2 regions of the Micromonospora sp. A200 genome follow, and region 2 is predicted to be linked to the other one. Evidence: predicted binding sites of a transcription regulator. Region 2 holds the regulator's gene; the other holds the start of a gene.
The links. Region 2 encodes HrcA, which represses chaperone genes, less so after heat shock. Its sites were predicted from a motif close to GGTTNGCACNCTCNNNNNGAGNGTGCNAACC; they were not measured.
Positions count from the first base shown of each region.

Region 1 (10,326 bases), on a different contig from region 2:
CAGCAGCACGGCGGCCTGCGGCGCGCGGGCGAGCACCCGGCGGACGAAGCCGGCACTGTCGGGTCGGGTGAGCGCGGTGTCGGCGAGCACGACGTCGACGGGGCGCTCGGCCAGCCGCAGCATCACCTCGGGATCGGAGACGGCGGTCCGCACGACCGCGGCCAGGCCGAGCCGGGCGGCGGCCGAGGTCAACTGCTGCGCGGCGAGCGGTGTCCGGACGCAGACGAGAACGGTACGCACGGTGGTCTCCTCTCCGCAGAGAGCAGACCATGGCCGGCTGGGCCGGGGTGGAGGTTCCCGGCAATCCTCCGAACTTTTCCGACATCCAGGGCATATGCCGCGACTCGTCCGAGGTTTTCGATCACAGAAGTGTGAGTCGGGGAAAGGTCGGGTACCGAGACGCCAGGCCGGAAACGGTGCGCCAGCGCGGACCGCCGCCCGGACACCGGATGCGAACGAGACCTCCGCGGTGCCGCGCGGGAGGAGGGGTGCTGATGTCGAACGTACGTAGACTGCCCGGACCCATCGTCGACCTGTGGGACTGGCAGCGGCTCGGTGCCTGCCGGGGCCGCGACAGCGCCCAGTTCTTCCACCCCGACGGCGAGCGCGGCTCCTCACGGCTGCGCCGCGAGTCCGGCGCCAAGGCCGTCTGCCGGGCCTGCCCGGTCCGGGCCGAGTGCGCCGCCCACGCGCTGTCCGTCCGCGAGCCGTACGGCGTCTGGGGCGGCTTCAGCGAGTCCGAGCGGCTGCGGCTGCTCGCGCTGGGCTGGGAGGACCTGGCCGACCGCCGGCAGACCCGGGTCGACATCGCCCGGCTGGAGGCCCGCCTGGGCCGCCCCCACAAGTCCACCGTGCCGGACCAGCGCAAGGTCGCCTGACCCCGGCCGAGAGACCCCGACCGACGCCGCGCTCCGCAACCGGAGCGCGGCGTCGGCGCGTTCCCGGCCTGCGGCGCGCCCGGTCCGGCCACTGCGACCCCCGATTGCGGCGTGTCGCGGTGTCGCAGCCGTCGGACACCGCGACACACCGCAAACGGCGAACTCGAGTGGACGAACCGATCAGGACCGGCGCACCTGGGGTGGGCCGGGTCGGGGTCAGCGGACGGTGACCTTTACCGTGTGCCAGCCGGTGGCACCGTCCGGCTCGACCGGCTGTTCCCGGCCGGTCTGCGTCTCGCCGGTGGCATCGGTCGCCCGCACCTGGAGGGTGTGCTCGCCCGGGGTGGCGTCCCAGCGCCAGGACCACTGCACCCAGGTGTCCACCGACACCGTCGGGGCGAGCGCCGCCTCCCGCCACGGGCCGCCGTCGACGCGTACCTCCACCCGGCTGATTCCCCGGTGCTGGGCCCAGGCCACCCCGGCCACCATCACCGGGCCGGTGGTGAGCCGGTTGCGCGGGCGGGGCGTGTCGATCCGGGACTGCGTCTTGACCGGTCCCTGCGCCGACCAGCCCCGCGGCACCCAGTACGCGTCGAAGTCGGCGAAGCTGGTCAGCTCCAGCTCGGTCACCCACTTGCACGCCGAGACGTAGCCGTACAGGCCGGGCACCACCATGCGGACCGGGAAGCCGTGCTCGACCGGCAGCGGCTCGCCGTTCATCCCGACCGCCAGCAGGGCGTCCCGCCCGTCCCGCAGCACCGCCGTCGGGGTGCCACAGGTCCAGCCGTCGACCGAGCGCCCCACCACCTGGTCCGCGCCCTCCTCCGGGTCCGCCTCGTCCAGCAACTCCTTGAGGGGTACGCCCAACCACCGGGCGTTGCCGATCAGGTCCCCGCCCACCTCGTTGGAGACGCAGGCCAGGGTCACGTACCGCTCCACCATCGGCCGGGCGAGCAGGTCGGCGAAGCTCAGCTCGATCGGGTTGCGGACCCGTCCGTGGATCCGCAGCCGCCAGGTCTCCGGGTCGACCTGCGGCACCACCAGGGCGGTGTCGATCCGGTAGAACCCGCTGGTCGGGGTGACGTAGGGGGCGAGCTGCGCCAGGGACAGATCGGCGCCGGCCGGTACCGCGGGCGCCGCCGCCGACGGGGCGGGCAGCGTGACCGCCTGCCGGGCCGCCGACACGCCCCGGCGGCCGGCGAGCCAGTGCCCGCCCAGCCCGGCCACGGCGGCCGCGCCGGCCAGCACGCCCGCCCCGCGCAGGAAACGGCGCCGCGACTCCGGGTCGCTGCTCTCCAACGGCTCCCACCCGGCCGGTGGGCGGCTCGCCGGACCCGGGCCGGGTGTGGCCTCCACGCCGGCGGCCGGGTCGGGCGCGGCGGGCGTCGACGGGCCGGGCGGGGGTGTCGGCGGGGTCCAGGGCCACGGGTCGACCTCCAGCGGGCCGGCGAGGAAGGCCCAGAGCACCAACCCGCCCAGCCCCGCCCCGACCAGCGAGGGCAGCGCGTCGGCGGCGTCCGCGCCGGCCCGGGTCAGGGCGGCGGCCACGCCGAGACCGGCGAAGGCCGCGATGCCGGTCAGGCCGATCCACAGCCGGCGGACCGCCAGCAGCCCGAGCAGCGCGGCGAACGCGGCGAGCAGCAGCGCCGTCCCGACCAGCAGGGCGATCTTGTCGTACGTGCCGAACAGGGTGATGGCGAACTGCTTCAACGGCTCGGGTACGACGTCCACGACCAGCCCGCCGACCGCGATCAGCGGGGCGGACCGGGGGCCGGTGAGGACCGCGACCGGCTCGGCGACGCCGATGGCCACGGCGGCGGCCGTGATCCCGGCGAGCGCGGCGAGGCCGCGGGGCGTGGTGCTCATCGGACCAGTGTTGTCGATCAACCGGACCGACCGCCAACCACGTCAGCGTTCCGTAATGCCCGCCGCGGAACGCGTCAGGGCGCACCGTCTCCGAAGACGGTGCGCCCCGAGTCGGCGTACGCCGTGGGTCAGAAACCCGGGCCGTGCTGGTGGCCGTGACCGTGGCCGTGCCCACCGGCGGCGGCCGGCTCGGCCTTCTCCGGCTTCTCCACCACGAGGCTCTCCGTGGTGAGCAGCAGGCCGGCGATCGAGGCGGCGTTGGTGACCGCGTTGCGGGTCACCTTCACCGGGTCGATGATGCCGGACTTCACCAGGTCGACGTACTGGCCGGTGGCGGCGTCGAGGCCGTTGCCCCACTCCTTGCCGGCGACCTTCTGCACCACCACGTAGCCGTCGTGGCCGGCGTTCTGGGCGATCCAGCGCAGCGGCTCGACCAGCGCCTTGCGGACGATCGAGACGCCGGTCTTCTCGTCACCGGTCAGGCCCAGGTCGTCGGCGAGCACCGGCAGGATCTGCGCCAGGGCGGCACCACCACCGGGCACCGTGCCCTCCTCGACGGCGGCCTTGGTCGCGGCGATGGCGTCCTCGATGCGGTGCTTGCGCTCCTTCATCTCGACCTCGGTCGCCGCGCCCACCTTGATGACCGCGATGCCACCGGAGAGCTTCGCCAGCCGCTCGGCCAGCTTCTCCCGGTCCCACTCGGAGTCCGAGGCCTCGATCTCCTTGCGGATCTGCGCGACCCGGTCGGCCACCTCGGAGGACTGGCCGCCACCGTCCACGACGGTGGTGGTCTCCTTGTCGACCACGACGCGCCGGGCGGTGCCGAGCACCTCCAGGCCGACCTGGTCGAGCTTGTAGCCCAGCTCCGGGGCGACCAGCTCGGCGCCGGTCAGGATCGCCATGTCCTGGAGCATCGCCTTGCGGCGGTCGCCGAAGCCGGGGGCCTTCACCGCGCAGACCTTGAGGGTCTTGCGGATCGAGTTGACCACCAGGGTCGACAGCGCCTGACCCTCGACGTCCTCGGCGATGATCAGCAGCGGCTTGCTGTTCTGGAGGACCTTCTCCAGCAGCGGCAGCAGCTCCTCGATCGCCGAGATCTTCTGCGTGGTGATCAGGATGTACGGGTCCTCCAGGACCGACTCCTGCGACTCCACGTCGGTGACGAAGTTCGGCGAGATGAAGCCCTTGTCGAACTGCAGACCCTCGGTCACCTCCAGCTCGGTGGTGAGCGCGGAGCCCTCCTCGACGGTGATGACACCGTCGCGGCCGACCTTCTCCATCGCCTCGGCGATCAGCTCGCCGATGGTGGCGTCCTGCGCGGAGATGGTCGCGACGTTCGCGACCGCCTCCTTGCTGGACACCTCGACGGCCCGGTCGAGCAGCGCCTCGGAGACCTTGGCCGCCGCCGCGTCGATGCCCCGCTTGAGACCGGACGGGTTGGCCCCGGCGGTCACGTTGCGCAGGCCCTCGCGGACCATGGCCTGGGCCAGCACGGTCGCGGTGGTGGTCCCGTCGCCGGCGACGTCGTTGGTCTTGGTCGCCACCTCCTTGACCAGCTGCGCGCCGAGGTTCTCGTAGGGGTTGGTGAGCTCGATCTCCTTGGCGATGGTCACGCCGTCGTTGGTGATCGTGGGCGCACCGAATTTCTTGTCCAGGACGACGTTGCGCCCGCGCGGGCCGAGGGTGACCTTGACCGTGTCCGCGAGGGCGTTGACACCGTGCTCGAGCAGGTGTCGGGCGTCGTCCGAGAAGCTCAGGATCTTCGCCATGAATGTCCCTTCGAAGCGCCGTTGCCCCGGCCCGGCGAGCCGGACCGGGGCAACGACACTGATCGGTTGCTTACTTCTCGATGACCGCGAGGACGTCGCGGGCGGAGAGCACCAGGTACTCCTCGCCGGCGTACTTGACCTCGGTGCCGCCGTACTTCGAGTAGATGACGGTGTCGCCGACGTTCACGTCAACCGGGATCCGGTTGCCCTTGTCGTCGATGCGGCCCGGGCCGACAGCGAGGACGGTGCCCTCCTGCGGCTTCTCCTTGGCGGTGTCGGGGATCACGATGCCCGACGCCGTGGTGGTCTCAGCCTCGTTCGCCTGGACCAGGATCCGGTCCTCGAGCGGCTTGATCGCAACCTTGGTCGCGGTAGTCACGGGCATACCCTCCTGGGGTACTGGTTTCGTTGCCGGTCGACCGGGGCCGACCAGCGTCAATCTGCCACATGCCACCGGGCGGGGCCGTCGTCGCGGGTGCCGGTCCGCCTGGCGTTCAGCGCCCGCGCCGGATGGCCCGGGAGCTGGCACCCTCGGGGTGAGAGTGCTAATCGCAGGTTATTCCTCGGCTAGCACTCCGTCAAGGAGAGTGCCAGCGCGTCGCGCCCGAACGGCCGCGATCGACGCGGCAGGGGCCGGTCGGACGGCGCGCGGCGGGTCGGGAGAATGGGCGGGTGGACATCGACCAGCTCGCCGCGCTGCGTACCCCCGAGGGGTCGGCCGCGCTCGCCGCGGCGGCCGAGCTGGCCGGCGGTGACCCGCTGGCCTCGGCCGCCGCGCTGCGCGCCGCCGGGGTGCCGGCCGGGCTGGCCGCCGGCGCGCTGACCCAGGCCGAGCTGCGCCGCCGGGCGGTGGCCAAGTTCGGGCCCGAGGCCGCCGGCATGTTTTTCACCCGGGCCGGGCTGGAGCAGGCCACCCGTCGGCCGGTCGCGGACCGGCGCGCCGCGCGGCTGCGCGCCGCCGGCGTGCGCACCCTCGCCGACCTCGGGTGCGGCCTCGGCGCCGACGCGCTCGCCGCCGCCCGCGCCGGCATCCGGGTGTACGGGGTGGAGGCCGACCCGGTGACCGCCGCGATGGCCGCCGCGAACGCCGAGGCGGCCGGGCTGGCCGAGGAGTTCACCGTGGAGTGCGGCGACGCGACGGCGTTCGACGTGACCCGGGTGGACGGGGTGTTCTGCGACCCGGCACGACGCCGGGCGGGCACCGGCCGGCGGATCTTCGACCCGAACGCATACTCCCCACCCTGGGACTTCGTCATCCGGCTCGCCGAGCGGGTGCCGTACACGGTGGTGAAGGTGGCCCCGGGCATCGACCACGCGCTGATCCCGGCGGGCGCCGAGGCGGAGTGGGTGAGCGTGGACGGCGACCTGGTCGAGGCGGCGCTCTGGTGCGGTCGGCTGGCCGAGGTGCCCCGCCGGGCCACCGTGCTGCGCGGCGACGTGGCGCACCGGCTCACCGGTTCGGGTGCGGCGGAGGCGGCCGTCGGCCCCACCCGCCGCTTCCTGTACGACCCGGATCCGGCCGTGGTCCGCGCGCACCTGGTCGCCGAGCTGGCCGACACCCTCGGCGCGACGATCGCCGACCCGAGCATCGCCTACCTGTACGCGGACACCCCGACCGCGACCCCGTTCGCCCGCTGCCTGGAGGTCACCGACGTGCTGCCGTTCTCGCTCAAGCGGCTGCGCGCGCTGCTGCGGGAGCGCCGGGTCGGCCGGGTGGAGATCCTCAAGCGCGGCTCGGCGCTGGAGCCGGAGAAGCTGCGCCGGGACCTGAGGCTGGCGGGCGACGCGCCGGCCAGCCTGGTGCTCACCCGGGTCGCGGGGGCGCCGACCGTGCTGGTCTGCCGACCCGTCGCGAGCTGACATCCGGCGTCCCGGTTAGCGTGACCGGCATGGCGGGACAGGGCACTCCGGCGACGGCGCTGCTGGCGAAGCGGAAGATCCGGCACAGCACCCACCCGTACGACGTCTCCCCCGACGCGCCGAACTACGGCGCGCTGGTCGCCGAGGCGCTCGGGGTGCCGCCGGAGCGGGTGTTCAAGTCGCTGGTCACCGAGGTGGACAGGGGGCTGACGGTGGCCGTCGTCCCGGTCACCGGCGAACTGGACCTCAAGGCGCTGGCCGCGGCCGTCGGCGGCAAGCGGGCGACGATGGCCGACCGGGCGGCCGCCGAGCGGGCCACCGGTTACGTCCGGGGCGGGATCAGCCCGCTCGGCCAGCGCAGGCGGCTGCCCACGGTGCTCGACTCCTCGGCGCTGGCGTACGACACCATCTACGTCTCGGCCGGCCGTCGCGGCCTCCAGCTCCAACTGGCCCCGGCCGATCTGGTCGCGCTGACCGACGCCACCACCGCCGCCCTCGCCGCCCACTGATCAGTTCCGGCCGCCGGAAAAGGAAACGGCACCGGTGTGGAAACGATTTCTCCACGCCGAAACTCGTCGAGCGGCAGAGCGGATCGGACCTGCGGAGATCGCGCCTTTTCCCGCGTTACGGGATCGTTACGGCGGTCCGCCAAACTCGTGAGCTCGGCAGTCTTGCGCCGCCGACACGGGTGGCAATACGTTGCCGCTCACAACAAACCAGCCTGCCACCACCCACCCCGAAAGGACCCGTGCAGATGCGCAAGGGCCTCCTCGCACTCACCGTCGTCGGCCTGCTGGCCGCCAACGGCGTGGCCGGTTGCGGCGACCAGCTCACCAGCGGCAGCGCGGCCGACGGCGCCAGGAAACCGAAGATCGGCGTGATCCTGCCCGACAGCAGGACCTCCGCCCGCTGGGAGGGCGCGGACCGCCGATTTCTCGAGGAGGCGTTCGACGCCGCCGGAATCGACTCCGACATCCAGAACGCGCAGGGTGACAAGAGCCAGTTCTCCAACATCGCCGAGCAGATGATCACCAATGGCGCGACCGTCCTGATGATCGTCAATCTCGATTCCGGCACCGGCAAGGCGGTGCTGGAGAAGGCGCGGTCGCAGGGCATCGCCACCATCGACTACGACCGGCTCACCCTCGGCGGCTCGGCGCAGTACTACGTCAGCTTCGACAACGAGGCGGTGGGCAAGCTCCAGGGCCAGGGCCTGGCCCGGTGCCTGACCGAGCAGGGCGCCCGGAAGCCGGTCGTCGCCTTCCTCAACGGTTCACCGACGGACAACAACGCCACCCTGTTCAAGAGCGGCTACGACGCGGTCCTCAAGCCGAAGTTCGACGCCGGGGAGTTCCGCCGCGGCCCGGACCAGTCGGTGCCGGACTGGGACAACGCCCAGGCCGGGGTCATCTTCGAGCAGATGCTCACCCAGACCGAGGGCCGGATCGACGGCGTCCTCGCGGCCAACGACGGCCTCGGCAACGCGGCCATCTCGGTGCTGAAGAAGAACAAGCTCAACGGCAGGATCCCGGTGACCGGCCAGGACGCCACCACCCAGGGGCTGCGGAACATCCTCGCCGGCGACCAGTGCATGACCGTCTACAAGGCGATCAAGGACGAGGCGAAGGCCGCCGCCGACCTGGCCATCGCGCTGGCCAACGGGGAGCGGAAGGAGACCGGCCAGACGGTCCGGGATCCGGAGAGCGGTCGCGCCGTGGACGCCATCCTGCTCACCCCCAGGGCCATCTACGCCGACGACGTCAAGGACGTGATCGCCGACGGCTTCGTCACCAAGGACGAGGTCTGCTCGGGGGAGTACGCCCCGCTCTGCGCCGCCGCCGGCGTCAACTGACGGCACCCCTGCCGACGCGCAAAGGAGAACCCCGTGTCCGCGACCCCCCTGCTGGAACTGCGCGGGATCGACAAGAGCTTCGGTCCCGTGCAGGTCCTGCGTGACGTCGCTCTCTCCGTTCACCCGGGCGAGGTGACCGCGCTGGTCGGCGACAACGGCGCCGGAAAGTCCACCCTGGTCAAGTGCATCAGCGGGATCCACCCGACGGACTCCGGCGAGTTCCTCTTCGAGGGCCGCCCGGTCACCGTCAGCAGCCCCCGCGACGCCGCCGCGCTCGGCATCGACGTCGTCTACCAGGACCTCGCGCTCTGCGACAACCTCGACATCGTGCAGAACATGTTCCTCGGGCGGGAGAAGCGCCGCGGGATCGTGCTCGACGAACCCACCATGGAGCAGATGGCCGCCGAGACGCTCGCCGGGCTGGGCGTGCGGAACGTCAAGTCGCTGCGCCAGCACATCTCCAGCCTCTCCGGCGGCCAGCGACAGACGGTCGCGATCGCCAAGGCCGTGCTCTGGAACAGCCGGCTGGTCATCCTCGACGAGCCGACCGCCGCGCTCGGCCTCGCGCAGACCGCCCAGGTCCTGGAGATAGTCCGCCGGCTGGCGGACAACGGCCTGGCCGTGGTGCTCATCTCGCACAACATGAACGACGTCTTCGCCATCTCCGACCGGATCGCCGCGCTCTACCTCGGCCAGCTGGTCGCCCAGGTGAGGACCACCGACATCACCCACTCGCAGGTCGTCGAGCTGATCACCACCGGCCGCTCCCGCCACCTCGGCCTGGGCGCCGGGCCGGACGCCGGCGGCACGCGCGACGGCAGCGAGCCAGCCCACCTGACCCCGGGAGCAGTCCGATGACCAGCACCCTCCTGCCGCGGGACGGGCTCGGGGCCGGCACCCCGGCGCCGACCGTCGGCGACCACGTCCGCGACTACCTCGCCCGGGTACGCGGGGGCGACCTCGGCTCGCTGCCGGCCGTCATCGGCCTCACCGTGCTCTGCCTGGCCTTCGCGACCGTCCGGCCGGTCTTCTTCTCGGCGGCCAACTTCGCGAACCTGTTCACCCAGGGCGCCGCCGTCACCGTGATCGCGATGGGTCTGATCTTCGTGCTGCTGCTCGGCGAGATCGACCTCTCCGCCGGCTTCGCCAGCGGCGTCTGCGCCACCGTGCTGGCCAACGTGCTCAGCGTGCTCGGCTACCCCTGGTACGTCGCGGTCCTCGCGGCCATCGGCACCGGTGTCCTCATCGGCCTGACCATCGGCTTCCTGGTGGCCAAGGTCGGCATCCCGTCCTTCCTGGTCAGCCTGGCCGGCTTCCTCGCCTTCCAGGGCATCGTGCTGCTCCTGATGAAGGAGGGCACCAACATCTCGATCGACGACCAGGTGATCATCGCGATCGAGAACAACTACGTGCCGCCCGTGATCGGGTGGCTGCTGGCCGGCGTCGCCGTCGCCGGGTACGGCACCGTGCAGTTCCTGCGCCACCGCAACCGGGTCACCCGGGGCCTGGTCACCGAGCCGGTCGCCGTGGTGGCCGCCCGGGTCGCCGGGCTGGCCCTCCTGCTCGGCTGCGCCGTCCACGTCCTCAACCAGGAACGCAGCATCAACACGGCGATCAGCTCGACCAGGGGGATGCCCGTGGTCGTACCGCTGATCGGGGCCCTGCTGGTCTTCTGGACCTTCGTACTCAACCGCACCGCGTACGGCCGGCACCTGTACGCGGTGGGCGGCAACCCGGAGGCCGCCCGGCGGGCCGGGATCAACGTGGACCGCCTGAAGATCTCCGCCTTCGTCATCTGCTCCAGCATGGCGGCCGTCGGCGGCATCATCGCCGCCAGCAAGGACCGCTCGGTCGACCCGAACACCGGTGGCAGCAACGTCCTGCTCTACGCGGTCGGCGCGGCGGTCATCGGCGGCACCAGCCTCTTCGGCGGCAAGGGGCGGATGATCCACGCGGTACTCGGCGGCGCGGTGGTGGCTGTCATCATCAATGGAATGGGCCTGCTGGACCTCAGCTCCGGCCTCAAGTACACCTCGACCGGACTGGTGCTGCTGCTGGCCGCGGGCGTCGACGCGCTGTCGCGGCGCCGTTCCGTCGCCAC
Region 1 covers NZ_JARXXY010000004.1:99,469-109,794, forward strand. The annotation lists gene M2302_RS05595 (helix-turn-helix transcriptional regulator) at 1-240, opposite strand, end outside; gene M2302_RS05600 (WhiB family transcriptional regulator) at 495-878, shown strand; gene M2302_RS05605 (molybdopterin-dependent oxidoreductase) at 1,095-2,744, opposite strand; gene groL (chaperonin GroEL) at 2,873-4,513, opposite strand; gene groES (co-chaperone GroES) at 4,584-4,898, opposite strand; gene M2302_RS05620 (methyltransferase domain-containing protein) at 5,186-6,373, shown strand; gene ybaK (Cys-tRNA(Pro) deacylase) at 6,403-6,882, shown strand; gene M2302_RS05630 (substrate-binding domain-containing protein) at 7,128-8,225, shown strand; gene M2302_RS05635 (ATP-binding cassette domain-containing protein) at 8,259-9,083, shown strand; gene M2302_RS05640 (ABC transporter permease) at 9,080-10,326, shown strand, end outside.
Region 1: a site for HrcA is predicted at 5,034-5,064, ahead of groES (co-chaperone GroES). Genes of this name have one in related genera too.

Region 2 (10,326 bases):
TCCAGCGGCTCGGTCTCTACAACACCCTGCCCAGCCTGATCCTGACCTACCTCGGCTTCTCGCTGCCGTTCGCGGTCTGGATGCTGCGCGGCTTCGTGGCCGCGGTGCCCAAGGAGCTGGAGGAGGCCGCGGCGATCGACGGGGCCAGCCGAGCCCAGATCTTCCGCCGGATCCTCTTCCCGCTGGTGGCGCCGGGCCTGGTCGCGACCAGCATCTTCTCCTTCATCACCGCCTGGAACGAGCTGATCTTCGCGTTGACCTTCGTCAACGACCAGGACAAGTACACCCTGCCGGTGGCGATGACCTTCTTCTTCGGCCGGGACGACACCGCGTGGGGGTCCGTGATGGCCGCCTCGACGCTGTTCACCCTGCCGGTGATCGTCTTCTTCCTGCTGGTGCAGCGCCGGATGGTCTCCGGGCTGGTCGCCGGCGCCGTCAAGGGCTGAGCTGCGCGCCCGTCGAGGGCCGGCCGGCGCCGCCAAGGGCTGAGCCGACGGTGGATCGGCGGGTGCCCCGGACCCGGCGTCCACGGCTAGGCTCTGCGCCATGACGGGCAGGCTGGCGGCGGTGAACCTCGGCGTGGTGACCGAGGCGGAGTGGGCGGGCGACGCGAGCGGCCGCACCGGCATCGACAAGCGACCGGTCGACGGTCCGGTGCTGCTGCGCGCCGACGGGGTCGCCGGCGACTTCATCGGCGAGCGGGCCCACCACGGCGGCCCCGACCAGGCGGTCTACGCGTACGCGGGGGAGGACGCCGAGTGGTGGTCGGCGGAGCTGGGGCGCACCGTCCCGCCCGGCGGGTTCGGCGAGAACCTGACCACCTCGGCGGTGGACGTGACCGGGGCGGTCATCGGCGAGCTGTGGGCGATCGGCTCGGCGGTGCTCCAGGTGACCAAGCCGCGTACCCCCTGCACCACCTTCGCCGGGTTCTGGGGCGTACCCGACCTGATCAAGCGGTTCACGGTGCGGGCGGCGCCCGGGGCGTACCTGCGGGTGCTGCGCGAGGGCGAGGTCGGCGCGGGCGACCCGGTCGAGGTGGTGGACCGGCCCGCGCACGGGGTCACCGTCGGCGAGGTGTTCCGGGCGATGAACCTCGAACCGGAGCTGTTGCCCCGGCTGCTGGACGCCGCCGAGCTGCCGGAGCCGGTCCTGGAGAAGGTCCGTCGCCGGGTGGCCGGCACCCGCCCCTGAGCTGGGGCCTCGGGCCTCGGGCCGGGCGACACCGGTAGACCGGCGTCCGCGTCGGGGCCGCGAGGTGCCGGCGACCGGGGTCAGCCCTCGGCGAAGACCTCCGCCAGCACCTGGCCGTCGGCCGGGCGGCCGTCGGAGACCTTGGCCCAGGTGCCGTTCTCGGCGGTCCACTCCAGGCCGGCGAAGCGGACCCGCTTCACCCCGTGGTCGGGCGCGTGCGACACCAGCCAGTGGGCGTACCGCCAGCCGTCGCGACGGTCGGTGGCGGGCACGGTGAGCCCGGTCAGCGCGGCCACCGTGCCGGTGCCCGGCAGCCCCCAGTCCAGGGTGAGGCCGCGGGTCAGCGCCGCCGCGGCCGCCTCGCCCCGCATGACCGGCGTCCGGCTCACCGTGCAGGCCACCGCGCCGGTCGCCTCGCCGAGCAGGGCGCGGGTCAGCACCTCGGACTCGTCCGCCCACTTCTGGTACGCCGTCGGGAAGGCCGATCGCTGGACCGCCTGGGCCGCGTCGGTGACCCGCATCTCCTCCCAGCCGCGCACCTTCTTCAGCGCGGCGTAGAAGCGGTTGGCCGCGTACCGCTGGTCGCGGATCTGCTGCGGGGTGCCCCAGCCCTGGCTCGGCCGCTGCTGGAACAGGCCGATCGAGTCCCGGTCGCCGCCGGAGAGGTTGCGCAGGCCCGACTCCTGGTACGCGGTGGCCAGCGCGACCACCACCGCCCGCTCGGGCATCTGCCGTTGGATACCGATCGCCGCGATCGTCGCCGCGTTCGCCATCTGGTCGGCGTCGAGCAGCACCGTGCCGTCGGCCTGGACGGTGCAGCTGCGGCTGGCAACGGGGAGCCGGAGCTGGCCGCCGAGCTGACGGACGACGACCCAGACCCCGAGGAGAGCGACGACCGCGAAGACGACACCGACTGCGACAATTGCCCGACTTCGCACCCGCACCTCCTGTTTCACGGTCATCCCCAGCGTACGTGCCCGAAAAGGCGAGCCGGGTCGGCCGACCGGTTCACGTTTTCGGGAGCAAAGGAGAGAAAGGCCCCGAACCGGTGCTACCGCGCCCCGTCTGCCGGACCACCGTCCAGAGCGGCCACCCATCGAGCCAATCTTTTCTCGCGGAAGGCGAGCACGCCCTCGCGGCCCTCCTCGGAGAGGAAGTAGCCGGTGGAGAGGGCGGACAGCTCGGCGATCTCGCCGGGCAGGTCGGTGGGGGCCGGGCGGCGAAGCAGGCCCTTCGCCCCGGCCAGCGCCTTCGGCGCGCCGCGCACCAGCGAGGCGCAGTAGCGCTCCACCGCCGCGTCCAGCCCGTCCGCCGGCACCGCCGCGGTCACCAGGCCGATCTCGGCGGCCCGCCGGCCGTCGAAGGTGTCCCCGGTCAGGTAGAGCTCGGCCGCCGCGCGTGGGTGCAGCCGGGGCAGCACCGTGGCGGAGATGACCGCCGGGATCACCCCGATCCGCACCTCGGTGAAGGCGAACGTCGCCTCCTCGGCGCAGACCGCCAGGTCGGCCGCCGCGATCAGGCCCAGCCCGCCGGCCCGCGCCGGCCCGGCCACCTTCGCCAGCACCGGCTTCGGGCACTCCCAGACCGCCGCCAGCACGTCGCCGAGCATCCCGGCCGGCACGCTCCCGCTGGCGTACGCGGCGGCCGTCTCCTTCAGGTCCGCGCCGGAGCAGAAGACCGGCCCGGTGTGGTCCAGCACGATCACCCGTACCGCGTCGTCGGCGACCGCCGCGGCGATCCCGGCCAGCAGCTCGGTCATCAGGGGCGTGGAGAGCGCGTTGCGGTTGTGCGGGCTGTCCAGGGTGAGGGTGGTCACCCCACGGGCCGTGGCGACCCGCACGAGGCGGTCGGGAGAGGTCATGCCGGGCACACTAGTGGCCATGCCCGGCGTCCTTCCAGAAGGCGAGACCGTCCCCGTCGACGGGTCGCTGCCCGCCACCGCCCTGAGCGCGGTCGGCGCGCGCGGCTTCGGCGTGTACGTCCACGTGCCGTTCTGTGCCAGCCGCTGCGGCTACTGCGACTTCAACACCTACACGGCGGCCGAGCTCGGCGGCGGCGCCGACCGGGAGTCGTACGCCGACACCGTGCTGGCCGAGCTGGCGCTGGCCGCCCGGGTCCTCGGCGACACCCCGCCGCCCCGGGTGGACACCGTCTTCGTCGGCGGTGGCACGCCGACCCTGCTCCCCGCCGACGACCTGGCCCGGATTCTGGACGGCATCGACCGCACCTGGGGGCTGGCCGCCGACGCCGAGGTGACCACCGAGGCCAACCCCGAGTCGGTCACGCCGGAGTCGCTGCGCACCCTGCGCGCGGCCGGCTACACCCGGATCTCCCTGGGCATGCAGTCCGCCGCGCCCGGGGTGCTGGCGATCCTCGACCGCCGGCACAGCGCCGGCCGGGCGGTCGCCGCCGCGCTGGAGGCCCGCGACGCCGGGTTCGACCACGTCAACCTGGACCTGATCTACGGCACGCCGGGGGAGAGCGCGGCGGATTTCGCCGCCTCCCTCGACCAGGTCGTCGCCGCCGGGGTGGACCACGTCAGCGCGTACGCCCTGATCGTGGAGGACGGCACCCGGCTCGCCGCCCGGATGCGGCGCGGCGAGCTGCCGTACCCGTCGGACGACGTGGCGGCGGACCGGTACCTGGCCGCGGAGGCCGCCCTCGGCGCGGCCGGCTTCTCCTGGTACGAGGTCTCCAACTGGGCCCGCTCCGAGGCGGCCCGGTGCCGGCACAACCTGCTCTACTGGACCGGCGCGGACTGGTGGGGCCTCGGCCCGGGGGCGCACAGCCACGTCGGTGGGGTGCGCTGGTGGAACGTCAAGCACCCCACCGCGTACGCGAAGCGCCTGGCCGCCGGGGAGTCGCCCGGCCTGGCCCGGGAGGTGCTGACCGCCGGCGAGGCGCACATGGAGGACGTCATGCTCCGGCTGCGGCTCGCCTCCGGCCTGCCGCTGGACGCCCTCGACCCGGCGGGTCGGGTGGGTGCCGAGCGGGCGCTGGCCGACGGCCTGCTGGACCCGGCGGGGCACGCGGCGGGGCGGGCGGTGCTCACCCTGCGCGGGCGGCTGCTGGCCGACGCCGTGGTCCGCGACCTGCTGCCCTGATCCCGCGCGGCCCGGCCGGCCCGGGTGGGGCCGGCCGGGACCGAGTCACTTCTTGAAGGCGTAGCTCGCCGGGTAGCGGTAGACCACACCCTCGGTGGCCTTCACCCCGCCGATGATGCCGAAGATGATCGGCACCAGGGCGGTCAGGATCGGGATGAAGAAGAGCACCCCGCAGGTGACGATGGCCAGGACGAAGCCGATGACGTTGGCGATCGCCCAGGTGATCTGGAAGTTCAGCGAGGCCGTGGCGTGCGCCCGCACCGTCGGGGACTGCTGGCCCTTGGCGGAGAGCGCGATCAGCGGCGCCACCCAGCCGAGCAGGCTGCCGCCCACGATCACGCCGACCGGGCCGCCGAAGTGCGCGACCAGCGACCAGGTCTTGTCGTCGTCGGTGGCGTAGCCGCCGCCCGGGGCGCCGTAGCCGCCGCCGGGAGCGCCGTACCCGCCCGCGGTCGGATAGCCGACGCCCGGCGCGGAGTAACCACCCGGCGGTGGGTAGCCACCCGGCGGTGGGTAGCCGCCCGACGGCGGTTGGTCACCGGTGGGTGGCGGATAGCCACCGGGCGGGGGATAGCCGCCCGCCCCGGGTGCCCCGGACAGTGGTGCGGTGGGCGGCTCGTACGACGAGCCGGACGGGGCGGTCGGGTCCGGGCGGTCGCCGGGGTCCCCCGCTCCGGGAGGGCGAGGTGGTTCAGTCATGGACGTCACGGTAGGGGTTGCCGGCAAGCCCTCACCAGAGCGACACCGCCCCGGATGTCCGGATGATCGGCCCTGGCGCGCTGTCCGGGTGGCGGGGCGCACCCGTGGTCCGTCGCTGATCATCGCGTCAGCGGGGACGCCGACGTAGACTGGCACTCGCTACAGTCGAGTGCCAGTGCGCTCGCCCGGGGCGCCTCAGCCGCTCCGGGCCGACGTGCGTCAGGAGGTGGGGAGATTGGGTCTCGACGACCGCAAGCTCGCCGTGCTGCGCGCGATCGTCGAGGACTACGTCGCCACGCAGGAGCCGGTCGGCAGCAAGGCCCTGGTCGAGCGGCACCAGCTCGGCGTCTCGCCGGCCACGGTGCGCAACGACATGGCCGTGCTGGAGGAGGAGGGCTACATCCGGCAGCCGCACACCAGTGCCGGCCGGGTGCCCACCGACCGTGGCTACCGCCTCTTCGTCGACCGGCTGTCCCGGGTCAAGCCGCTGAGCCCGGCCGAGCGCCGGGCGATCGAGCGCTTCCTGGTCGGCGCCGTCGACCTGGACGACGTGGTGCACCGCACCGTGCGGCTGCTGGCCCAGCTGACCCGGCAGGTCGCCGTGGTGCAGTACCCGTCGCTGGCCCGCTCCTCGGTGCGCCACCTGGAGCTGGTGCCGATCTCCACCACCCGGCTGATGCTGGTCATGATCGCCGACACCGGCCGGGTCGAGCAGCGGCTGGTGGAGCTGCCCGCGCCGATCCCCGCCGACCACGTCACCGACCTGCGTCGGCTGGTCAACGAGAAGCTGGTCGGCAGCCGGCTGTCGGAGACCCCGCCGCTGGTCCAGGCGCTGGTCGACGAGTCCGCGCCGCACCTGCGCGGGGCGATGACCACGCTCTCCACCGTGCTGCTGGAGACCCTGGTCGAACGGCACGAGGAGCGCATCGCGCTCGCCGGCACCGCGAACCTCACCCGGGGCGGCCTGCTCGACTTCCAGGGCTCGCTGCGGCCCATCCTGGAGGCGCTGGAGGAGGAGGTGGTGATGCTCAAGCTGATCGGCGAGGCCGAGTCGACCACCACCCGGGTGCTGATCGGCGACGAGAACGAGATCGACAACCTGCGGGCCGCCTCCGTGGTCAGCACCGGCTACGGGCCGGGGGCGACCGCGCTCGGCGGGCTGGGCGTGTTGGGCCCCACCCGGATGGACTACCCCGGCACCATCGCCACGGTGAGGGCCGTGGCACGCTACGTGGGCGAACTGCTGGCCCAGAACTGATCCAGGGCAGGGGCCGGCACCGGCTCCGGCCGACGACCGGCGCAACGCGAGACGAACATGAGGACACCGAACGCAGTGGCCAGGGACTACTACGGCATTCTCGGCGTGAGCCGGGAAGCCTCCGACGACGAGATCAAGCGCGCCTACCGCAAGCTGGCGCGGCAGTTCCACCCGGACGTCAATCCGGACCCGGAGGCCCAGGAGAAGTTCAAGGACATCAACGCCGCGTACGAGGTCCTCTCGGACGACCGGAAACGGCAGATCGTCGACCTGGGTGGCGACCCGCTCGCCCCGGGTGGCGGCGGCGCGGGGCCGGGCGGCCCCGGCGGCGCGGGCCCGTTCGTCGGCTTCCAGGACATCATGGACGCGTTCTTCGGCGGCGCCGCGGGCGGCGCCCGGGGGCCGCGACCGCGTACCCGGCCGGGCGCCGACGCGATCCTGCGGCTGGAGCTGGACCTGCACGAGACCGCGTTCGGCGTCGAGGCGCCGATCACGGTCGACACCGCGGTGCTCTGCACCACCTGCGCCGGCGCCGGCACCGCCGCCGGCACCCACCTGGCCACCTGCGAGGCGTGCGGCGGCCGGGGCGAGGTGCAGTCGGTGCAGCGCACCTTCCTCGGCCAGGTGGTCTCCGCCCGCCCCTGCACCGTCTGTCAGGGGTACGGCACCACCATCCCGCACCCCTGCCCGACCTGCGCCGGCGACGGCCGGGTGCGCACCCGCCGCTCGCTGACCGTCAAGATCCCCGCCGGGGTCGAGGACGGCATGCGGATCCGGCTCGCCCAGCAGGGCGAGGTGGGCCCGGGTGGCGGCACCGCCGGCGACCTCTACGTGGAGATCCACGAGCGGCCGCACGACGTGTACTCCCGCAAGGGCGACGACCTGCACTGCCGGGTCACCGTGCCGATGACCGCCGCCGCGCTCGGCACCCGGCTGACCATCAAGACGCTGGACAGCGAGGAGACGGTCGACGTCAAGGCCGGCACCCAGCCGGGCAGCACGCTGCGGCTGCGGGCCCGGGGCGTGCCGCACCTGCGCGGCACCGGCCGGGGCGACCTCTACGTCCACCTCGACGTGCGGACCCCCACGAAGCTCGACGCCGACCAGGAGAAGATGCTGCGCGACTTCGCCAAGACCCGGGGCGAGGAGGTCGCCGAGCTGACCAAGCAGGGCGGCTTCTTCTCCCGGATGCGCGACGCCTTCAACGGGCACGCCTGAGGTGTCCGCGCCGCTGTTCCTGGTCGAGGCGCTGCCCACCGGCGACACGCTGACCCTGGACGGTCCGGAGGGCCACCACGCGGCCACCGTGCAGCGGCTGCGCGTCGGCGAGGAGCTGCTGCTGGCCGACGGCCGGGGCGGCACGGCCGCCGCCCTGGTCACCGCCGTCGGCCGGGGCACCCTCGACGTGCGGGTCACCTCCCGGGGGTACGCCGACGCGCCGGTCCCCCGGATCGTCGTGGTGCAGGGCATCGCCAAGGGGGACCGGGGCGAGCTGGCCGTGCAGGCGATGACCGAGGTCGGGGTGGACGAGATCGTGCCCTGGGCGGCGTCCCGCTCGGTGACCCAGTGGCGCGGCGACCGGGGCGTACGGGCCCGGGACAAGTGGGTGGCGACCGCCCGGGAAGCGGCCAAGCAGGCCCGCCGGCCCTGGCTGCCGGTGGTGGCCGGCGCCCCGGACGAGTCCACCGGGACCGTGGTGCGGCGGATCGCCGGCGCCGGTGCCGCGTTCGTGCTGCACGAGGAGGCCGAGGATCGGCTGACCACCGCCGAGCTGCCCGGCACCGGCGAGATCGTGCTGGTGGTCGGCCCGGAGGGCGGCATCGCCCCGGTCGAGCTGACCGCCTTCGCCGACGCCGGCGCCCGCCCGGTGCGGCTCGGTCCGTCGGTGCTGCGCACCTCCACGGCCGGGGTGGCCGCACTGAGCGTGCTGGCCACCCGCCTCGGCCGCTGGTAGGTCGTCCTTCAGCAGGGCTGCTCACGCCCCGCCGGCCGCCGGGACGCCGCGAGTGCGTTGACTACGAAGGGTAGTGGCCGCCTCCTCGATGACCACAGCCGAGCGATATGCCTGTGCGGCATATTTATGCCGCACAGGCATATCGCTCACACGAACATCCCCTGGCGGCGACCCTGCCGGGATGCCCCGATGCCCCGATGCCCCGATGCCGGGACGCCGGGAGACACCGTTCGTCGACGGCGCCGTCCCCGGTCCGGGCGGTCCTCGGGAGGGTCTGGGCGGGCGACCTGTCGGCGGCCGGCGTCAGGTACGCAGGTAGGAGGCGCCGTTGAGGTCGACGATGGTGCCGGAGGCCCACTGCGCCTCGGGGCTGGCCAGCCAGTGCACGGCGGCGGCGATCTCCTCGGGGCGGGCCACCCGGCCGAACGGGCTCTGCGCCCGGATCGCGTCGCCCTGCTCGCCGGTCAGGTGCTCCGTGGTCATGTCGGTCGCCACGAAGCCCGGGGCGACCGTGGCGACCGCGATGCCGTACGGGGCGAGCGCGACGGCGAGGGACTGCCCGAGCGCGTTCAGGCCGGCCTTGCTGGCGCCGTACGCGGGCTGGTCCGGCTCGCCCCGGAACGCGCCCCGCGACGACACGTTCACCACCCGGCCACCGCGCTCCCGCATGTGCTGGGCGGCGCACCAGGTGACGTTGCCCGCCCCGGTCAGGTTGGTCTCCAGCACCCGCCGCCACTGCCGCTGCCACTGCTCGTACGAGGCGCCGAAGACCGGGTGCGGGGCGTCCCGCTCGCCGTACACGCCGGCGTTGTTGACCAGCACGTCGAGCCCCCCGAGCCGGGCGGCGGCGTCGTCCACCATGGCCCGTACCGCCGCCGGGTCGGTGAGGTCCGCGCGGACCACCACGTGACCGTCGCCGGGCAGTTCGGCGCGGAGCGCCTCGGCCAGCTCGGCCGAGTCCCGATGGTGGATCGCCACCCGGTCCCCGGCCGCCGCGAACGCCCTCGCCACCGCGCGGCCGATGCCGCGCGACGCCCCCGTCACCAGTACCGCTCGTGAAGTCACGCGGCACATCATGCCCGAGGCGCGCGGCACGCCTTACCATGCCCCGATGGGATCCGACTGCCTGTTCTGCCGCATCGCCGCCGGGGAGATCCCGGCCACCATCGTCCGGGAAACCGACACCACCCTCGCCTTCCGCGACCTCGATCCGAAGGCGCCGGTGCACGTGCTGGTCATTCCGAAGGAGCACTACGCCGACGTCGCCACGCTGGGGCAGGGCGACCCGAAGCTCGCCGGCGACCTGCTCGCCACGGCGGCCGCGGTGGCGGAGGACGAGGGGCTGCTCGGTGACGGCTTCCGGCTGATGTTCAACACCGGCGCGTACGGCGGCCAGGAGCTCTTCCACGTCCACGCGCACCTGCTCGGCGGCGCGCCGCTCGGCCCGATGCTGGCCCGGAACGTCGCGTGACGGCTGGGCCCGACCGGCTGGCCCGGATGGTGCGCCGGGTGCAGGCGCAGGCCCGGGTGCCCGCTCTGGCGGCGGCCCTGCACCGCGCCGACCGGCCGCTGTGGACCTGCGAGGTCGGCGGCACCGGCACCGACGCCGACCTCGGCCCGGGCACCCGGTTCCGGATCGGCTCGGTGACCAAGACCTTCACCTCGGTGCTGGTGATGCAGTGCCGCGACGACGGCCTGCTCGACCTGGACGACCCGATCGGCCGTCACCTGCCGCTGCCGGCGCACGGCGAGCTGACCGTACGCCGACTGCTGTCGCACACCGCCGGCCTGCAACGCGAGCCGTACGGCGACGTCTGGGACACGCTGCGCGCCCCCGGCGCGGACGAGCTGGTCGCCGAGCTGGCCCGGGCCGAGCGGGTGCTGCCGACCGGTCGCCGCTACCACTACTCCAACCTGGGCATGGCGCTGCTCGGCCGGCTGGTCGGCGAGCTGCGCGGCGACTGCTGGGCCGAGGTGCTCACCGAGCGGGTGCTGACCCCGCTGGGCCTGGCCGCCACCTCGGTCACGCCGGGGCCGGCGGCGGCCACCGGGTTCCTGGTCGACGCCTACTCCGACGAGGCGCACCCGGAGCCGCCGACCGACTTCGGCGCGATCGCCCC
Region 2 covers NZ_JARXXY010000010.1:184,158-194,483, reverse strand. The annotation lists gene M2302_RS12710 (carbohydrate ABC transporter permease) at 1-446, shown strand, start outside; gene M2302_RS12705 (MOSC domain-containing protein) at 547-1,191, shown strand; gene M2302_RS12700 (hypothetical protein) at 1,272-2,135, opposite strand; gene M2302_RS12695 (enoyl-CoA hydratase-related protein) at 2,243-3,052, opposite strand; gene hemW (radical SAM family heme chaperone HemW) at 3,072-4,295, shown strand; gene M2302_RS12685 (DUF4870 domain-containing protein) at 4,341-4,994, opposite strand; gene hrcA (heat-inducible transcriptional repressor HrcA) at 5,230-6,252, shown strand; gene dnaJ (molecular chaperone DnaJ) at 6,328-7,470, shown strand; gene M2302_RS12670 (16S rRNA (uracil(1498)-N(3))-methyltransferase) at 7,472-8,206, shown strand; gene M2302_RS12665 (SDR family oxidoreductase) at 8,510-9,271, opposite strand; gene M2302_RS12660 (histidine triad nucleotide-binding protein) at 9,318-9,677, shown strand; gene M2302_RS12655 (serine hydrolase domain-containing protein) at 9,674-10,326, shown strand, end outside.